3 regions of the Bradyrhizobium septentrionale genome follow, and region 3 is predicted to be linked to each of the others. Evidence: predicted binding sites of a transcription regulator. Region 3 holds the regulator's gene; each other region holds the start of a gene.

The links. Region 3 encodes LexA, which represses DNA repair genes until DNA is damaged. Its sites were predicted from a motif close to TGTTCNNNNTGTGTTCNG; they were not measured.
Region 1: the regulator LexA is predicted to act here: its motif matches at 1,172-1,189, upstream of HAP48_RS38925 (single-stranded DNA-binding protein).
Region 2: the regulator LexA is predicted to act here: its motif matches at 2,048-2,065, upstream of HAP48_RS24880 (SMEK domain-containing protein).

Annotation. Positions count from the first base shown of each region.
Region 1 is NZ_CP088285.1:7,785,208-7,789,344, reverse strand. Features, by position in the region: gene HAP48_RS38930 (outer membrane protein) at 166-909, opposite strand; gene HAP48_RS38925 (single-stranded DNA-binding protein) at 1,364-1,849, shown strand; gene HAP48_RS38920 (DUF2306 domain-containing protein) at 2,102-2,500, shown strand; gene gyrA (DNA gyrase subunit A) at 2,713-4,137, shown strand, end outside.
Region 2 is NZ_CP088285.1:4,849,583-4,853,719, forward strand. Features, by position in the region: gene HAP48_RS24875 (argonaute/piwi family protein) at 331-1,746, opposite strand; gene HAP48_RS24880 (SMEK domain-containing protein) at 1,789-2,010, opposite strand; gene HAP48_RS24885 (glycerol-3-phosphate acyltransferase) at 2,733-3,416, opposite strand; gene HAP48_RS24890 (hypothetical protein) at 4,004-4,137, shown strand, end outside.
Region 3 is NZ_CP088285.1:8,063,799-8,067,935, forward strand. Features, by position in the region: gene HAP48_RS40320 (HAD family hydrolase) at 1-508, shown strand, start outside; gene HAP48_RS40325 (molybdopterin molybdotransferase MoeA) at 535-1,746, shown strand; gene lexA (transcriptional repressor LexA) at 1,978-2,682, shown strand; gene HAP48_RS40335 (hypothetical protein) at 3,026-3,454, shown strand; gene HAP48_RS40340 (hypothetical protein) at 3,617-3,844, shown strand; partial or broken gene HAP48_RS40345 (ComEC/Rec2 family competence protein) at 3,841-4,137, opposite strand, start outside.

The DNA.
Region 1 (4,137 bases), 280 kb from region 3:
GCGCGCGAGGTGCGTACGTACCAATAGGAGAGCCGGCGCGAGGCTGGCTCGATGGAGATCAACCGTCGCGCGGACGGTATCCGGCTCAGTATTCGAATCGATCGCGCAAACAAAAAGACCGGCACAGCGCCGGCCTTTCGTCGGGATCAGATCCGCTGCGTGCGATCAGTAGCGCGCAACGACCGGGCCACCCCACTTGTAGTTCACGCGGACGGTGACGAGGTCGACGTCCTGGCGGTCGCGGATGGTGCTGAACAGCGCGCCATTCGGGGTGGTGAGGTTGTAGGTCTTGTCCTGCATGAACAGGTGGTCGTATTCGATGCCAGCGGTCCAGTTCGGCGCGAAGCCGACTTCGATGCCGGCGCCGATGGTGCCACCCCAGCGGGTGTCGGTGGCGCGGCCGCCGAGCGCGCCTGTCGGCGTGAAGTAGGTGCTGAAGCGGTTGTCGGTCAGCGCCGCACCGCCCTTGGCGTAGAGCAGCACGTTGTTGACCGCGTAGCCGATCTGGCCGGTGAACAGGCCGAACGCGTCGATCTTGCTCTGGTTGGTGAACAGGCCCGGGAAGATCGCGCTGCCGTTGCTGCCCTTCAGGTCAGCCCAGTCGCCCTGCGCTTCGAGGCCGAACACCCAGGTGCCGGCCTGCCAGCGATAGCCGATCTGGCCACCGGCGACGCCGCCCGTCGCATCGTGGCAACCATCCGATCCGATGAAAGTGCCGCCCGGGAGCTGATCCCAGCAATTGTGGCTTGAACCCCAACCGCCGTTGGCGCCGATATAGAAGCCGCTCCAGTCATAGACGGCGGCGATCATCGGCGGCGCCTTGGTGTAGGGGCGGGCAGCCAGATCGGCAGCCGCCGCCGGCGCGGCGAACGCAATCAGAGCAACGGTCGCGAGCAAAAACTTCTTCATCATCAATCCCCAGCTTCCCAAATCGGCTTCCAACTGGTCCCGAAGCACGATCTCAGACGCGAGCGCCCGCGCCATGGTTGGAATCTATACGCTGATTCAACCGGAAACGCCGTCTCCCAAATGCAACACTCGCGGAAGAAGTGCCGACAGCGCAAGGTGCTGATTTGGTTGCTATTTTTCTGAACGATCACCGCGAGGCAACCGCTGATCCGGTGACCGGCGGCCGTGCCGACGCCGTCGCCGGCTGCTACGGCAGGTTGTGGTGAACAAAACTGGAACAATGCCGTCGGCGATGCTATATCTCGATCTCGATAATCGTGGATAACCGCGCGACGGCAAAGGCGTCGGGCCGGCGCCGGCGTATAGGGTCATCCACGACGCCTGCAATGTAAGTGGCGAAGGTTGAGAGTGGCGGCCGATGTCCGGCGCCCGGTTTTTGAGTGGAGATGATGCGATGGCGGGAAGCGTGAACAAAGTGATCCTGGTTGGAAACCTCGGCAAGGATCCGGAAATCCGGCGGACGCAGGACGGCCGTCCGATCGCAAATCTGTCGATCGCCACCTCGGAAACCTGGCGCGACAAGGGCACCGGCGAGCGCAAGGAAAAGACCGAGTGGCACCGCGTCGTGATCTTCAACGAAGGTCTCTGCAAGGTCGCCGAGCAGTACCTGAAGAAGGGTGCCAAGGTTTACATCGAGGGTCAGTTGCAGACCCGCAAATGGACCGACCAGAGCGGCGTCGAGAAGTACTCGACCGAGGTCGTGCTGCAGGGCTTCAACTCCAACCTGACGATGCTCGACGGGCGTAGCGGCGGAGGCGGCAGCTTCTCCGATGATGGCGGCAGCGATTTCGGCTCGGCCGGACCGGTCAGTTCGGCGCCACGCCGTGCGGTCGCCGCAGGTGGCCGCAACAGCGATATGGACGACGACATCCCGTTCTGACCGGATCGTGCCTCCCACATTCTGCCAGGAGTCGCCCCCGTGAAGATCATATTTCCCGGGGCGGCGGTACGACGTGCGAGGGAAGTCCTTTGTGTGAACTATGAGGATAATCTCGTATCGATCTGATATTACGTGATTGTTGGAAAGGCCTTCGCGGTTCCCCGTGCTTTGACACAGGCTTATGTGAATGATATTTACATCAGCCTGCGGCGAGCGATGCCTGGCCGCGCGCATCACCCGAGGGCCGCCATCATGAGCCTCGCGCCATTGCTCGACGCTGCGCCTGCGATCCCGCTCCATGCCTTCGCTGCGATGGCCGCCTTCGTGCTCGGCTCGATTCAGCTCACCGCACCGAAGGGCACGCTGCCGCACCGGACGCTCGGCTGGATCTGGGTGATCCTGATGCTGGTGGTCGCCGGGAGCTCGTTCTGGATCCACCAGATCCGGCTGCTGGGCCCTTGGAGCCCGATCCACCTGCTGTCGATCTTCTCGCTGGCGATGCTGGTGCTCGGCGTGACGGCCGCGCGAAGCCACAATGTCCGCCGCCACAGGTTCACGATGATCGGCATTTTCTTCGGCGCGCTCCTCATTGCCGGCCTGTTCACCTTCATGCCCGGGCGGATCATGCACGCGGTGATCTTCGGCCAGTAACCGAGCGCAAGAGGGCATTGCGAAGCCGGTTCCGCCCGGTCTTCGCCAGCTCGCATTCGCCACGCAGAGCAGGCCCGCCGGGAACCTGCAATGTCGCCGGTAAGTGCATGAAAAAACGAAGGGAAAAACGGCTTGCCGGAGCCGCGTAAGGGTGGTTATCAGGCCCTCGATACGCTATATGATTCCCCAGCAGAACTGACCGGATTTCCCCTTTGTCCGAACCCGAAGACGACAAGCCCGGCGAGCCGCCGGTGCCCTCAGATATTCGTCCCGTTTCCATTCTCGACGAGATGAAGAAGTCCTACCTCGATTACGCGATGAGCGTGATCGTGTCGCGTGCGCTGCCCGATGCGCGCGACGGGCTGAAGCCGGTACACCGGCGCATTCTCTACTCGATGCATGAGCAGGGACACACGCCGGACAAGAAGTACGTAAAATCGGCGCGCGTCGTCGGCGACGTGATCGGTAAATATCACCCGCACGGCGACCAGTCGATTTACGACGCGATGGTCCGGATGGCGCAAGACTTCTCGCTGCGCGTGCCGCTGATCGACGGACAGGGCAATTTCGGCTCGGTCGATGGCGATCCGCCTGCGGCCTATCGATATACCGAGGCACGGCTGACGAAGGCGGCGCTCGCCGTTCTCGCCGACATCGACATGGAAACCGTCGATTTCCAGCCGAACTACGACAATTCCGAGCAGGAGCCGACGGTTCTGCCGGCCAGGTTCCCGAACCTTCTGGTCAACGGCGCCGGCGGCATCGCGGTCGGCATGGCGACCAACATCCCGCCGCACAATCTCGGCGAGGTCGTCGACGCCTGTGTGGCGCTGATCGACAACCCGGCGCTTTCGATCGACGAGCTAATCAACATCATTCCGGGACCGGATTTCCCAACCGGTGGCGTCATCCTGGGACGCCAGGGCATCCGCTCGGCCTATCACCTCGGCCGTGGCTCGATCGTGATGCGCGGCAAGGTGGCGATCGACACCATCCGCAAGGATCGTGAAGCGATCATCATCACCGAAATTCCCTATCAGGTGAACAAGGCGACGATGGTCGAGCGTATCGCCGACCTGGTGAAAGAGAAGAAGATCGAGGGCATTGGCGATCTGCGCGACGAGTCCGACCGCGACGGCTATCGCGTCGTCATCGAGCTGAAGCGCGAAGCGGTGCCCGATGTGGTGCTCAACCAGCTCTATCGGTTCACGCCGCTGCAGTCGAACTTCCCTGCCAACATGCTGGCGCTGGATTCCGGTCGTCCGCAGACGATGAATCTGAAGGACCTGCTCACCATCTTCGTTGCGTTCCGCGAGCAGGTGGTGACCCGGCGGACCAAATTCCTGCTCGGCAAGGCGCGTGACCGCGCCCATATCCTGGTCGGCCTTGCGATCGCGGTCGCCAATATCGATGAAATGATCCGCGTCATCAGAACCTCGCCCGATCCGAACACCGCGCGCGACACCCTGATGTCGCGCGACTGGCCGGCGCGCGACGTCGAGGCGATGATCACGCTGATCGACGATCCCCGGCATCGCATCAACGATGACGGCACGCTCCGGCTGTCGATGGAGCAGGCCAAGGCCATCCTCGACCTGCGGCTGCAGCGCCTGACCGCGCTGGGGCGGGACGAGATC
Region 2 (4,137 bases), 3.2 Mb from region 3:
ACAGGCTCGTTCAAAGGGGTCACCTCATGGCGCCTGAGAGGTTCACCAATATCGGGTTCCATCGCTGTCCACCTCATTTATTCCTTCTCTTGTACCCTCTTCGGTGTGGTTGGTTCCTATTTTCTTCAGGCAATTTGGCGGTACTTCTCTAGGACAGCAGGCCGAGCAAGACGTTGAGTGCTCACGGGAGGTCGCATTGACTGACACTCTCTCCGCCATTTCGCTGCTTCAACGAGTTTTTGATTTCCTACTGATCAAGCGCAACAATCCGATGTTGTGATCTCCCGCAGGGGGTGATCGTAAGAACGATCGCCCAAGCCCGCGAAATCGCTACATGTAGAAGCTGTAGCTGACCTGCGGCTTCTCGGTCGGGCCCACGTATTTCATGATGTCTCCGATCTTCCGGGCACACTCAAGCGTGATGGGCAGACGACCGTCCATCTGGGTGTTATTCCAGTTCATCTTGGTCAGCCCAAGTATCTCATCGCAAAGGCTCTCAAGAGACGAATCCTGTTCGTACACGGTGATCTTCAGCGGGGCTGGCACGTACATGCCGGGATACGTCTTGTAGAAATCGACGGTACCTCGCGTGTAGAGGACTCCCTCGGTCTCGGAGATCGTCATCAGCGTGCCGCGCTTCGGCGGATAGTCCTTATCACCGAACAGCCTGATGTCCGTGTCCGTTATCGCGACGAAGTCTTTCGTTCGGATGCCCTTCTCGTCGAGCGCTCTGAGAAAACCCTTGCGCTCGCTCTCGCGGTATTGGCTCGACTTGTGGATCACGATCCGAGCCGGCATGTGCTCAAGTGCTCGGTCATACTCGTCCAGCGCGTCGCGCAGCAACTCGTAGGCCTGATCCTCGCTAAGGTAAGGGCGACGATTCTTCTTGTCGATCGACACCGGCGTGCCACGCAGAATGATCCCGTGCCCGAATTCGTCGAAGACCTGAGCCAGGCTCGACGATACTGTCTCCCCGTCGCGGCTCTTGTAGAAGCCGATGCCGATGTAGCACGACCGTAGTTTCGCCGTGTCCTCAACGAGCCGCCAAGGGATCGTCTTGTTTCCTTTATAGTAGAGCGCCGTGACGAAGTTCCACGCTTTCGTCGCCGGGTCCTGCTGATCTCCCGCCTGCTTGGTGATGATGATGGTCTTCTCGCGTACCAACTGTAGTGGCGTGCCAAGGTGCATGCTCTTGGCCTTCAGAATGCGTCTGAAGTTGTGCTCAAGTTCGCTTTCCCCCGAATCATCGTCGTCGCTCTCCGCGGTCGTCGTGATGGAGTCGAACATCTCGTTCGGCATCACGCAGACGATCACGTCCACCGATCTATTCTCGGCGAGGAAGCGAATCTGCTCGTAGTAGAGCTCAACGGCCTTCTCCACTCGCTCCGCCCGGGACGCGAGCTTAACTACTGCCGAGATATCCGACTTCTTGATGGTGCGGGTGTATTGCGGAGAGTTGATGATCCTCGTCAGGAATCCGTAGTCCTGATTGATGCCGCCGAAGCCCCGAAACAGGTTCAGCAGCTTGGACCCCTCCTTGCGGTCAATTCCATCCCGGCACCTCTCGAGCCAATCGTCCAAGAGGTCGATTCCTTCTCCGCGTCCGACCACGCCGATCCGCAGTTCGGTTCGACGCAACTCATCTAGCTTGTCGTAGACGCCCAAGTGCTCGATTCCCGTTCGGGGGCAAACGTGCGTGCCGGTACCGAATTCGAGCAGCGGTTCAGGTAGCGTCGTGAGTTTCATGCAGCCGTTCCTCCCGCCACTTGGATATCGTCTTCATCGTCGTCACCGACGATCGTCGCCGAGATCGATGCCGGGGAAGTTCTTCTGCTTCCGATTCAGGTTAGTGAGGTGCGGCAGGTTGTAAACTGACTTCAGGATGGGGATGAACGCATCCTCCAGCGCCAAGTTGATATCGGTTCGACCCTGGGAGGTTGCCAACTCAACCTGAACGATGATTCGGCTGACCACGTCGCGGAGCTGGTTCTCAACCTCAAGCTGCCTCATTCCGTGCCCCATCCTCTAACTGCTGATCTCTAACGATGGGAACGCAGCGGGAACATTTCAAGGGCCGGATCCTCCTTGCTGCCTTATTCCTGCGGCCGTCAGAAGGGGTCGTCGCTGCTCGCTGTGAGTGAACGTCGGGGATTGGTCGAAATGTGCCCTCAACCTGGGTATTCGGTTCGCTAGCAATTTCACGAACTCGCTGGACCCGTGCCGCACGTATCGGATGTTTAGGGGCCGGGATTTAGACCTATCCATCAGACTGCGTTGTGCAGCTGATCTCTTCGACTGCTGATCGCATCACGGCGGGAAGGCCTGAGTGGCGACGATCTTGCGTCTCCGTGGGATCTGACGGGCTTGGTATCGTCAGTAGACAATGGCGATTGCGCATCGACGATGTTGGCGCGCCACGGCCGATGAAGATGGGCACTATTGCCTCGCCGTGGCGCTATGACGCAATGACCGCCCAAGCGATGCGGCCGGATCGCCTGCGACGGACTGCGATCTTGCGCTACGCTTTATGGCGGCTGTCTTCCCGATTTCACTGGTGGTTCCGAATACCTTCGATAGCGGTCCTTTCGACCAGTCTTGGGATCGACGTGATGGGCCAGCTGTCGACCTCACAGGTACGGCCCGCATCACGTTCGGAGCGGTCGCTTTGAGATGGAGCACGGATTACCGAAAGGGCGAGTGTCCCAGGTTCCTCGCCCCCCGCGTTGCGACTATCAATCTCCTGTGCCGATTTTCGGCTCTGTGCCGGTCAGCAACCTCTTAATGTCGTCACGATGCTTCCAGGCAGTGACTACCGCCATGAGGGCCGTAGCCCACGTCATGACTTCGTGCTGACGATATAGTTCCCAGAAGACCATACTTGTTGTACCCATGGGTTGGGTGCCCAAGTAGAACGCCAGCGCGGCGACGACTGCCGCGAGCAGCGAGGCCAGGGATGAATTCCGCGTAGCACGAGCAACGATCAGCCATGTGATACAGAACGCAAGTGCCGCCGGCCACCACCAGCCGATTAGCACGCCGAGGTATATGCCAAACCCATTGCCACCTCGAAAACCGCGCCAGATCGGAAACAAGTGACCTAGAAAGGCGGCAACGCCTGCCGCAAACCATACCGAAAATTCTTGACTAAGGTCCGCGCTCGTTGAGCCGTCATTGAACGCACGAGCCAGCCAAAAGGCGACTAGTACAGCCATCGCACCTTTTACGACATCTAGGATGAGCGGCTCGGTCGTCCGCAGGTTGCCCAAAATAGTCTTGCGATTACCCTGAACGGCTTCGGCCTTCTTCTGAAGCACCTCGGACGGTAACGAGCCGACCAGATAGCCAAAAATTGCGCCCAGGATTTGCGCGTAAGCTTCAGTTTCCGATGTCAATGTCCACAAGACAGTCGACCTCATGAATTAATTCGGTGAGCGGCCCATTCTTCCAACGTGTCCTGAACTTATTGCCGGATGGTTAGCGCCAGTGTCGGCTTCCCAGGTTGCGACCGTCCGTCTCGTGCAAAAGCTGCCGTCGGGCTGCTCCGGGTCATTCGCGTCGATATTGCCACATCCGCTCTCTCGTCTGCTATCGACAATACCTGATACTACCGACCGAGGGCCGCGTGCTTGTCATCAAGATGACGGGCACAGACCACGATCGATTAGGACGGCTAGATAAAAGCGACGGTGTCGCTCCGTGCCGTCGGGGATCGTAAGTGTTTGTCTGCACATTGTTTTGGATGGCACTGCAGCGGCACCGTATTAGGCGGCCTGGTGCCATTCGAACCGAGAAAGCATTCAAAATCAACGTTCCGAGCGGCATCATTCGCAGCGTAGCGTCCAGTTGTGCAGGCTCGGCATGGAGGCCCGCCATGATCGCATGCGAGACCGCTGCCGGACCAACGGAACGCCGTCAAGGCTCGCGCTTTGCGCGACCGGCTCCGCCGGCTTGCGGCCTTGACTGCGCTCCGATGGCCCGGCCTTTGCTGCCATGCGATCATAGCTTGCTCTGCGCGATTGCGCTCAGCCGGCAGACGAAGCGCGAGGTCGGAGCACAGCAGCGTGATGTAGCGCGCGCTTCGGCTGTTCAGTGGATCGGCCAAGCTTGCCACAATGGCGCCATGGCTCGCTCTCAAGA
Region 3 (4,137 bases):
GCCGGCCGACCTCGCCGGCCGTTTCGTCGTCGACGACAGTTACAGGCATCACGAGATCGGCCGGATCGACGACGCGGCGTTCTTTGCCAGCCTGCGCCGGTCACTCGGCGTCGAGCTCACCGACGCGCAATTCCTCGAGGGCTGGAATTCGATCTTCACCGGCGAGATGCCGGGCATCGCACCCCTGCTCGCGGCCGCCGCAGGGCGAATGCCGCTCTACGCCTTCTCCAACACCAATCCGGCACATGTCGCGCACTTCTCGGTCGCCTATGCCGAGCTGCTCAGCCACTTCCGGACCGTGTTCCTGTCCTCGAGCATCGGCCTTCGGAAACCCGACGCCGCGGCCTACGATCATGTGGTAGAAGCGATCGGCGTGCCGGCGTCGCGGATCCTGTTCTTCGACGATCTGGCTGCCAATATCGAAGGTGCGCGGGCGCGCGGCCTTCAAGCCATCCACGTGACATCGACGGATGACGTGGCAAGGGCGCTGACCGCACTTGGTATTTGACCATTTGCACCTAAGGAGTTTTGCGCGTGGCTTTGATGCCGGTTGCCGATGCCCTGTCCGCCATTCTTGCCGGCGCCGAACCGCTGCCGGAGGAGATAGTCGCGCTCGATGCGGCCTACCACCGCACGCTGGCGCACGACCTCGCGGCGCGCCGCACCCAGCCGCCGGAGCCGATGTCCGCAATGGATGGCTACGCCGTGCGCGCCGCCGATGCGGCTGACCTCAAGGCCCGGCTCAGGGTGATCGGCGAAGTCGCCGCCGGCCGGCCGTTCGAGCGGACGCTCAGTGCCGGCGAGGCGGTGCGGATCTTCACCGGCGGCGTCATCCCCCATGGCGCCGACGCCGTCATCATCCAGGAAGACACCCGGGTCGACGGCGACCATATCTCGATCACCGAGGCCGCGAGCCCAGGACGGCACATCCGCCCGGCCGGCGTCGACTTCCGTGAGGGTGACCTGCTGCTGAAGGGCGGCAGCCGCCTCTCCGACCGCGCGCTTTCGCTGGCGGCCGCCATGAACTATCCGGAACTCGCGGTGCGCCGCCGTCCCAAGGTCGCGGTGCTCGCCACCGGCGACGAGCTGGTGATGCCGGGCTCAAGGCCCGGCCCCGGCCAGATCGTCTATTCCAACGGCTATGCGCTGCGTGCGCTGGCGCGCGCCGAAGGCGCCGAGACCGTCGATCTCGGGGTTGCCGCCGACACGGTGGCCGCGACCACCGCCGGCATCCGCCGGGCGCGGGAGACCGGCGCCGACATCCTGATCACCACCGGCGGGGCCTCGGTCGGCGACCACGATCTGGTCAAGCAGTCGCTGGAGGCCGAGGGCGTCGCGATGGCGTTCTGGCGGATCGCGATGCGGCCCGGCAAGCCGATGATGCATGGCCGGCTCGGCGCGATGCGGGTGATCGGCCTGCCCGGCAATCCGGTGTCGTCCTATGTCTGCGCCTTCCTGTTTCTGGTGCCGTTGATTCGGGCTTTGAGCGGCCGGAACACCATCCATCATGTCCGCACGACCGCCCTGCTCGGCCGCGACCTCGCCGCCAACGACCGGCGCGAGGACTACCTGCGCGCGCGTCTCGAAGAGCGCCAGGACGGCGCGCCGATCGCCACGCCGGTGATGCAGCAGGATAGTTCGCTGCTCGGGAATCTCGCTGCGGCGCGGGCACTTCTGGTGCGTCCGCCGTTCGCGCCCGCCGCCGCCAAGGGCAGCGAATGCGAGATCCTCACACTGCCCGAGTGAGGTTTTCGCGGGCTGCCGATTGCGCGCCGCCTGATGCGTTCACCGGAAATTAAGTGGTTGCGGAACACATATCGAACATATAGTGTCCGTTCATGATTTGTTTCGAGTACTGGTGTCTACAATCGGGAAGCCGCCAGGGAGCATCGCGCTCCCGAGATCAGGCCCCGTCTGAAGGCCCCACCTGAAGAGTCTCGGAATCGAACGACGCTATCAACCGGGGGAATACTCGAGATGCTCACGCGCAAACAGTACGAACTTCTGCGTTTCATCAATGAACGTCTGAAAGAGGCCGGCGTGCCGCCCTCCTTCGACGAGATGAAGGATGCGCTCGACCTGCGCTCGAAGTCCGGTATCCACCGCCTGATCACTGCGCTGGAGGAGCGCGGCTTCATCCGCCGCCTGCCCAACCGCGCCCGCGCCATCGAGGTCATCAAGCTGCCCGAACTGGCCGCCGGCGGCGGCAACGGTCGCCGCGGCTTCACGCCCAGCGTCATCGAGGGCACCCTCGGCAAGCGCAGCAGCACGCCGCCGATCGCCGAGGACGACGGCAACCGTCCGGTCGCCGTCCCCGTGATGGGCCGGATCGCGGCCGGGACGCCGATCGAGGCGCTGCAGACCCGCAGCCACACCATCAGCGTGCCGCCCGACATGCTCGGCTCCGGCGAGCATTATGCGCTGGAGGTGCGCGGCGACTCCATGGTCGACGCCGGCATCCTCGACGGCGACATGGCGCTGATCCAGCGCAACGACGTCGCCAACACCGGCGACATCGTGGTGGCGCTGATCGACGAGGAGGAAGCCACCCTGAAGCGCTTCCGCCGCCGCGGTGCATCGATCGCGCTCGAGCCGGCCAACACTGCCTATGAAGTGCGCATCCTGCCGCCGAACCGGGTCCGCATCCAGGGCAAGCTGATCGGCCTTTATCGCAAATACTGACGACCGCGGAGCATGATCCGGAAAAGTGCGAAGCGGTTTTCCGAAAAGATCATGCTCGAACAGACATATGGAGCGGGATGACGATTCGAAGAAAAAGTCGTCCCGATCCAGGAACGAGCAACAGATCGGATCGTTCCTTGGAAGATAGCGCAGCGTGCGGACCAGCTTGGATGCGCCCCGATACCTCTCGCGCAGTGTAGCGTGTTTGTGATTGAGGCGTTCGACGGCCAGTCGTACAATCGCCCAGAAACGAGCAGACACTCGTTTGCTATCGTCCACTCTGGTAGAGGCCTGCGCCTCAAGGAGAGGCACGGGTCGCTACCTCGAAAAGAGGAGCCATCCGATGTGTGACTATAGTCTGCACGCCGTGGCAGCGCGCCCCGCCATTGTCGGAGAGACGCTGATCACCACGACCTTCCGCGGCACGTCGACCCGCGGCTTTGCTTCGGAGAACGATCCCACGGTCGCGGTCTGCATGCTGCCGGGCACCGAGCTCGCTTTCGCCGAGAACGTTCGCTACGACAGCCGCTGGATCTGGACCAAGACGATGAATTTCCGCGTCGGCGTGTTCAACGAAGTTGAGCCCGACGTGCCCGATCGCCATCACGACGCGGTCGAATTCCCCGACGGCAGCCATGTTCTGGTGACCCAGCTGGTCGAGGGACAGCGCGTCAGCGTGCTGCAATTGCCGGCATTGCATCCGCAGGTCGAGCACAAGCCGAAGGCTGTGGAGCGGCGCCCCTCCGCATTCGCGTCGCTGTTTTTGGGTTGAGCGCACCGTCGCCGCGGAATGAGCCATTCGGCGGCGGATGACCTTAAGCGATTTCGAGCGACCCCGGATTTCCGCTTCCGGGGCGCATGAGGAGATTTGCGTCGGCGAGCGCCTTGGCGCATCATCGCGTACGGAGGACGTGCACTCACGGAAACCTGCGCAGTGGTCGACAAGGTCACATGGCAAAAGGCTGGACGCGTCACCGAGCCGGGCCGCTACATGTTCCGGTTCGGCTGGCTGACGGTGACGGCCGATGATCTCAAGGTCTGGGAGCAGTTTCCCGAGGCCGTCTTCACCCTCGTCAGGAAGCCCGACGCCGGCCCCGATTCCGACGAGTACCATCTCGGCCTGTTCGAGCTGCCGACTACCCCCTCGCCCAACAACGGCTAGTCATCCCCCTGCAGGTCGGTCTCGGCCGGGGTCGCATCGACGGCAGGCCGCGGCGCGGCGGCGGGTGTGCGGAGGATCGTCTCGCTCTCACCGTCACCGGGAACCGCCGGCGACCACGGCCGGTCGATGCCGCCGGGCTTCACCGCATCGACGGCGTAGCCGGCGCTGTTCCGTCGCAGCACCAGCGCACCGTGGCGCCGCAGCCGCTCGGCATCGATCACCGAGGCCGCGCAGCCCTGCGGCGCCACCCGCGCGGTGACGATCAGCGCCGCCCGCTCGCAATCGTCGGCCAG